2 regions of the Gemmobacter denitrificans genome follow, and region 1 is predicted to be linked to the other one. Evidence: riboswitches for the same ligand, from Rfam matches in the RefSeq annotation. Region 1 holds a riboswitch; the other holds the start of a gene.

Region 1 (3,653 bases):
AGACCTTCGGCGCGGTCTTCGACCCCGAAGATGCGCCCGAGGTTCAGAATGTCGGCATACATGTCATCCATGCTGGATTTGGACTTGGGTCCGATATGGATGCAGCTTTCGGTCAGTTCATAGGTCTTGATGTCGAAAGCGGCCAGCGTTTCCGGCGTCACCTCGCCGCCGACCTTCATCCCGTAGTTCCAGCCGGCAAAGAAGAAATCGGCTTCGGCACCAGCCAGGATCTCTTTTGTCGGGTATTTCGACGACAGTTCGGGAAGTTCGGCCACGCCGTCACGCATCTCCTCGTCCAGCGTTTTCCAGCCGGAAATGCCGGTATAGCCGACCATCCGGTCCCGCAGGCCCAGAACCAGCATCATTTCGGTCAGGTTCACGTCATTGGAAATGGCGCGGGCAGGGGCTGCATCAAAGGTCACCTCGCGGTCGCAGCTTTTCACGGTCACCGGGAAGGCGGCCGCAGCAGAGGCCGAGCAGAGAAGGGCAAGCAGGGAGAGGCGGATCATCTTGGGTCCTGAAGGTTAGAGATGGAAGGAAAAGCGCGGGCTGGGGCCGCTGCGGTCGATGCGCGCCTTCACCTGAAAGGCGTCGGCAAGGGTGGTTTCCGACAGCGCCAGATCAGGCGGACCATCGGCCAGAATGCGGCCATCGCGCAGGATCAGCACGCGTTCGGCAAATTCGGCGGCCAGTGTCAGATCATGCAGCGTGGCGATGACAGTCAGGCCAAGGCCTTTCAGCAGTGCCAGCAGTTCAAGCTGATGGCGGATATCCAGGTGGTTGGTGGGTTCGTCCAGCACGATCACCCGTGGTTGCTGGGCCAGCGCGCGCGCCACCATGACCCGCTGGCGTTCCCCGCCCGAAAGCGTGCCGAACGGGCGGTCTGCCATGGCAGTCAGGTCCATGCGCAGGATCGCGGCTTCGATGATCGCGGCATCCTCGCCGCCGGGCGTGGCAAGGCCGGATCCCCAGCCCCGGCGATGGGGCAGGCGGCCAAGGGCCACGATCTGCCGCGCGGTCAGGGCAAAATCGGTAGGTTGTTCCTGCAGCACGGCCGCAAGGCTGCGCGCGGCATCCGTGGCGGACAGCGCCCAGATATCGCGCCCCATCAGCCGCACCGTGCCCCGGCGCGGGGCCTGATGACGGTAGATCAGCCGCAAGAGCGAGGATTTTCCGGCCCCGTTCGCACCGCAGACCGCCATGATCTGCCCCTGCGGCACGCTAAAGTTGATATCCGACAGGATGTCAGGCCGGCCCCTTGGCCCCCAGCACACCCCCGACAGTTCGACCGCTGCGGTCATTGGATGGTGCCTTCGCGGGTCACGATCATCGCGGCGGGAATGCGGGCCAGAGTGTTGTCGCACAGGCGCGGCGGGCAATCCTTGCCGCCCATCCAGCCATCTTCGACAGCGGCATATAGCCGGGCAAATTCCACCAGATCGTCAATCGGCTGGTTCGGGTCGATGTCGCCGAACAGCCATGTCGCCTTGGCCGTGGCCCGCCAACCGACCACGCAGGGTTTGCCATGATCGGTCACACATCCGGCCAGGCAGGCAGTGCCCGACACTTCGAACGCCTCATCCAGCCCCGCCGTCGCAATGGCCGCGCGCAGCTTTTTCAAAAGCGCATGCCCCGGGGCGCAGGCCTGCCCCTGATGCTTGCAGGCCTTGCAGACCAGAATCTGATGCGGCGCGGTTTGCGCCACGGAATAAGGGGGTGCGGCCACGGGCCGCGGTTTGGAAAGGTCCATCATATGCTCCATCCGGGGCACCCCGCCCGGGTCGGTTGATTGCTCTGATGGCAGGTCTCCTGACTCGCGGGTCGTGGCTTGCTCCACCTTCCCGGCCTTTGGGGCCAGTGGTTTCGGAGGTCGCTCACCGCTTACAGTTGCGGGGGCAGTCACGGATTTGGCGGCTGTTGCCTACACCACACCGTATTCCCTTTTCACCCGGCCGCGCTTGGTTTGGCCGGGAACCATCGGTGCCGACAATCGCCGGTGCGGGGATTTCCGTCAAGCCATGATCACGACGCAGGATCAGGCGGGGGCGACCTCGGCGCATATCAGCCGGGCGACATCAAGCATGCGGTTGGAAAAGCCCCATTCATTGTCGTACCAGCCAAAGACCCGCAGCATCCCGCCCCGGGTGACCCGGGTTTCGGGGCAGGCCATGACGATGCTTTCGGGCCTTGCGCGCAGGTCGGATGAGACAAGCGGCAGGTCGGTCGCGCCGATCACCCCGCCCGCCGTGCGGAACACTGTATTTACCGCTGCCGCATCTGTCGGGCGTTCGGTCATCACGCAAAGATCAACGGCCGAAACGCTGGCCGTGGGCACCCGCACGGCGCTGCCCTCCAGCCGACCGGCAAGTTCGGGCAAGACCCGGTCCACCAGCCGCTGCGCCGAGGTGGTCGTGGGCACCATGGACAGCGCGGCGGCGCGTGACCGGGCGAAATCGGCGGCCGGGGCGTCTACCGTGGGCTGGCTGCCGGTATAGCAATGGATGGTGGTCATCGATCCGGTCACGATGCCCCAGTGCTGATGGATCAGTCGCGCCAGCGGGGCCAGCGCATTGGTGGTGCAGGAGGCATTGGACACGATCCGCTGCCCGGCAAGCTGGGTTTCATTCGCGCCCAGAACCAGCGTCAGATCTGCGGCAGCCGAAGGGCCCGAGATCAGCACCCGCCGGGCCCCGGCCTGCAACCCGCGTTCGGCCACGGCCCGGGCGTCGGCCCGGCCAGTACATTCCATCACCAGATCGACGCCGCGCAGGTCCAGCCCCGAAATATCGGGCGTGCGATGCAGCGGAATGGCCGTGCCATTCACCACCAGCGCACCGGGTTCGAGCGTCACAAGGCCCGGAAACGGGCCAAAGACACTGTCATACTGGAACAGATAGGCGCACATTTCCGCAGCGGCGATGTCATTGATCCCCGCAATACTCAGATCCGGCGCAGCCCCACCCGCCCAGGCCCGCAGGACAGAACGTCCGATCCGACCAAAGCCGTTGATGAAGACCTGCATCGCTCTGCCCCCGGTTGCCATGATCGCCGAAGTCTGACCACGCCCCGGCGGCAGTTGCAACCGGGGAATTTGATCACGTTTTGTGACGGTCGGGCTGCGGGCGCGTTTCAGGCCAGAAGGATATCGGCGTGGGTCAGCACCGCCCCATCCTGCAGATCGGCGATCAGGATGGCCTCTTTCGCGCCATTGCCATCTGCATCAAACCACAGCGTGCTGTCGCTTGTGCGGAACAGGAACAGGTCGGTCGCATAGGCGGCCTCGACATTGGTGCCGCTGCGGAAATACTGCGACGCCAGCGTGCCTGCCGCCATGCCCGACAGGCCAAAGCCCGCGCGGATCAATTGGATCGCATCATTGTTGCCGCTGGACGCCCCGAAATCGGTGATGCTGTCGCCGCCTTCGGCCTTGCGGGAAAAGACGAACACGTCATTGCCGTCGCCCCCGGTCAGCGTGTCAGTGCCGCGCCCGCCGGTCAGCGTGTCATTGCCATCTTCCCCTTCCAGCCGATCTGCCCCAATCCCGCCTTCGATCCGGTTGGCCCCGGCATCGCCGCGCAGCCAGTCGGCACCTTTGCCGCCGATCAGGTTCTCGAACCCGGTCAGATCATCATCGGCGGCTTCGCCAGCCCATT
Region 2 (3,653 bases), on a different contig from region 1:
CCCTCCGGTGCTCCATCGACAAAGGCAAAGGGCCGCGCCCGGCCCGGGCCATCGCTGCGCCCGATATGGATCTCATAGCCTTCGACCGGCAGGCCGCTGGCCGCATGCACCGCGCGGGTGCGGGTCAGACGCTTGTCAGGGGTCATGGTCGTGTCGATTTCCAGCAGGCCCAGCCCCGCCGTCTCGCCCGCCGGGCCTTCGATCCCCTCGGGGTCACGCACGACGCGGCCCAGCATCTGATAGCCCCCACAAATCCCCAGAACATGCCCGCCGCGCCGCACATGGGCGGCAAGGTCGATATCCCAGCCCTGTGCCCGCAGATAGGCCAGATCGCCTCGGGTAGACTTGCTGCCCGGAATGACCACCAGATCGGTATCGCCCGGAATGGCTTGCCCCGCAGCCACCATGGTCAGTGCGACGCCCGGCTCTTGTGCCAAAGGGTCCAGATCATCAAAATTCGCGATGCGTGACAGGACCAGCGCCGCCACCTTGAACGCGCCCGACCCGCCCCCGCGCGGCAGATCCAGCGCATCCTCGGCCGGAAGCTTTGCAGCATCTGCAAAGAAGGGCAGCACCCCGAACCCGCGCCATACCGTGCGTTCCGCAATCAGCCGATAGCCGTCATCAAACAGGCGAACATCGCCGCGGAACTTGTTGATCAGAAAACCGGAAATCATCGCAGCATCATCCGGGTCAAGCACCGCCTGGGTGCCAATCATCTGCGCAATGACCCCGCCGCGATCGATATCGCCGGCCAATACAACCGGCACATCCGCCGCCCGGGCAAATCCCATATTGGCAATGTCGCCCGCCCGCAGATTGACCTCGGCCGGGCTGCCTGCCCCTTCCACGATCACCAGATCATGCGCCGCACGCAGGCGCGCAAAGCTTTCCAGCACTGCGCCCATAAGCTGCGGCTTCAGCGCCGCATAATCGCGCGCCTTCACCGTGGCAATGCGCCGCCCCTGCACCACCACCTGCGCGCCGACCTCGCTTTCGGGTTTCAGCAGGACCGGGTTCATATCGGTGATCGGATCAAGCCCAGATGCCAAGGCCTGCAGCGCCTGCGCGCGCCCGATCTCGCCACCATCTGCGGTAACGGCGGCATTGTTCGACATGTTCTGCGGCTTGAACGGCGCGACAGTCAGCCCCCGCCGACGCGCGGCCCGGCACAGCCCGGCCACCAGCAAGGATTTGCCGACATTGGACCCGGCCCCCTGGATCATCAGCGCAGGCATGGCAGAAATCCTTGCGGGATCAGGGGGCGCTGCCCCCTCCGCCCTGCGGGCCGGTTTCCCGGGGGAAACGCGGCGCCTTTACCTTGGGCGGTCAACAGGATCCCTCCCTGTACCGCAACCTGACCCAGCCTGGATTCGGTCAACACCACGTGCCCTTCATCTTGGTCCAAATATCCCGGTAGAGTCGTGCGCCAGCACGCCGGGGGCAGAGCCCCCATCCTTGCGATGCGTCAGAACTCGACGCCCTTCTGTCCCTTGATCCCCGACCGAAACGGATGCTTCACCAATGCCATCTCGGTCACCAGATCAGCAATCTCGATCAGTTCTTCCTTCGCGTTGCGGCCCGTCAGGCAGACATGGGTCATCGGCGGTTTCTCGTCACGCAGAAAGGCAACCACCTCGTCCACCGCCAGATAATCGTAGCGCAGGGCGATGTTGATCTCGTCCAGCAGCACGAAACGGATGTCCGGGTCGCGGATCAGTTCCTTGGCCTTTTCCCAACCCTTCCGGGCCGCCGCAATGTCACGCGCCTTGTCCTGAGTTTCCCAGGTGAAGCCTTCGCCCATGGCATGGAATTGGCAAAGGTCACCGAAGTTTCCTTCGATCAGCCGACGTTCGCCGGTATCCCAGGCCCCCTTGATGAATTGCACGACCGCGCAGGGCATGCCATGGGCAATGCATCGCAGGATCATGCCAAAGCCCGAGGACGACTTGCCCTTGCCCGCACCGGTATGAACGATGACAAGACCCTTTTCGCCTTCCTTGGTGGCCATGATCTTGTCGCGGGCGGCCTTTTTCTTGGCCATCTTGGCGGCATGGCGGGCAAGATCATCCTGCGGGGTGCTTTGGGCTGCGGCGTCGTCGGTCATGGGCATCTCCTCTGACCTGCAGGTCTAACCGATTGCCGCAGGGCCGGAAAGCCCGGCTCCGACCTTTGCCGCAGCGGGGGCGGCGTCGCGCCGATTGCGGCGGCGGATGTCGCCCTTGCCCCTGCAGACGCCGCGCCTGTTCTTGACTCGCAAGGCCAATCTGTCACAAGGCGGTCATGCTGGTTCCTGCCCTGTGGCAGGCGAAGAAGGAATGCGTCCCCCCATCCGGGGCAAGCGCAGCCGCCCCCGCGACCGTGACCGGAGAGGCCCCATGCCACTGGCGTACAGCCGGGAAGGCCGGGACCGGGGGGAAACCCGCTCCGCAAGCCGGGAGACCTGCCAGCAGCAATGAAGTGACGGGCGGACGGGGTGTTTCCGCTGCGCGACCGGGGCCTTTGCCCCTGCCGTGCCATGCCCCTGCCCGATGGGAGAAGACGCATGGCACAGGCCCTGCTGCATGTCTGCACCACCTGCCGCCGCGAGGGGGCCGCGCCCCCTGATGGCCCGCGCCCGGGCGCGCAGCTGCTTGCCGCGCTCCTGGCCGAACCGCTCCCCGAGGGGGTGGCAATCCTGCCGGTCGAATGTCTCTCAGCCTGCAGCAATGGCTGTGCCGTCGCTTTGTCCGCCCCGGACAAATGGACCTATGTCTATGGCCGAATGGACCCCGAAACCCATGCTGCGGCCATTCTGCAAGGGGCGGCGGCCTATGCCGCCACGGCCGACGGGCTTGTGCCCTGGCGCGAGCGGCCCGAAATCTTCCGCAAGCAGAGCCTTGCGCGCATCCCGCCCCTGCCCGCCCTTGACCCCATTCCCGCCCTGAAGGACGCCGCCGAATGACTGACCTGACCAAGATCCCCGTCACCGTAATCACCGGCTTTCTGGGCGCGGGCAAGACGACGCTGATCCGCCATCTGATGCAGAACCCGCAGGGCAAGCGTCTGGCCGTGCTGGTGAACGAATTCGGCACCGTGGGGGTGGATGGCGATATCCTGAAATCCTGCGCCGATGAAAACTGCCCGGTGGAAAACATCGTCGAACTGGCCAATGGCTGCATCTGCTGCACCGTGGCCGATGATTTCATCCCCACGATCGAGGCCCTGATGGCCCTGCCGCTGCGCCCCGATCACATCCTGATCGAAACCTCGGGTCTGGCCCTGCCCAAGCCCTTGCTCAAGGCCTTTGACTGGCCGGCGATCCGGTCGAAGATCACGGTTGATGGTGTCGTGGCCCTGGCCGATGCCGAGGCCGTGGCGGCAGGTCGCTTTGCCCCCGATGTGGCAGCGGTGGATGCGCAGCGCGCCGCCGATGACAGCCTGGATCACGAAACCCCGCTGTCCGAAGTGTTCGAGGATCAGATCGCCTGCGCCGATGTGGTGCTGCTGTCCAAGGCCGATCTGGCCGGGGAGGCCGGTCTGGCCGCCGCCCGCGCGGTGATCGAGGCCGAGGCCCCGCGCAAGCTGCCGATCCTGCCGATGACCGAAGGGGTGATCGACCCGCGCGTCATTCTGGGTCTGAACGCCGCAGCCGAAGATGATCTGGCCGCCCG

What was found. A riboswitch is a leader RNA that binds a small molecule or an ion and turns the genes downstream of it on or off. The one in region 1 is predicted to bind cobalamin.
Region 2: another riboswitch for cobalamin. It lies ahead of V6590_RS05450 (DUF1636 family protein); the one in region 1 lies ahead of V6590_RS07730 (DUF1636 family protein).

Annotation. Positions count from the first base shown of each region.
Region 1 covers NZ_JBALHR010000003.1:406,730-410,382, forward strand. Annotated here, with positions in the region: gene V6590_RS07720 (ABC transporter substrate-binding protein) at 1-509, opposite strand, end outside; gene V6590_RS07725 (ABC transporter ATP-binding protein) at 525-1,301, opposite strand; gene V6590_RS07730 (DUF1636 family protein) at 1,298-1,750, opposite strand; cobalamin riboswitch at 1,783-1,994, opposite strand; gene V6590_RS07735 (type I glyceraldehyde-3-phosphate dehydrogenase) at 2,036-3,022, opposite strand; gene V6590_RS07740 (calcium-binding protein) at 3,130-3,653, opposite strand, start outside.
Region 2 covers NZ_JBALHR010000002.1:465,860-469,512, reverse strand. Annotated here, with positions in the region: gene V6590_RS05460 (cobyric acid synthase) at 1-1,238, opposite strand, end outside; gene cobO (cob(I)yrinic acid a,c-diamide adenosyltransferase) at 1,469-2,107, opposite strand; cobalamin riboswitch at 2,271-2,465, shown strand; gene V6590_RS05450 (DUF1636 family protein) at 2,546-2,944, shown strand; gene cobW (cobalamin biosynthesis protein CobW) at 2,941-3,653, shown strand, end outside.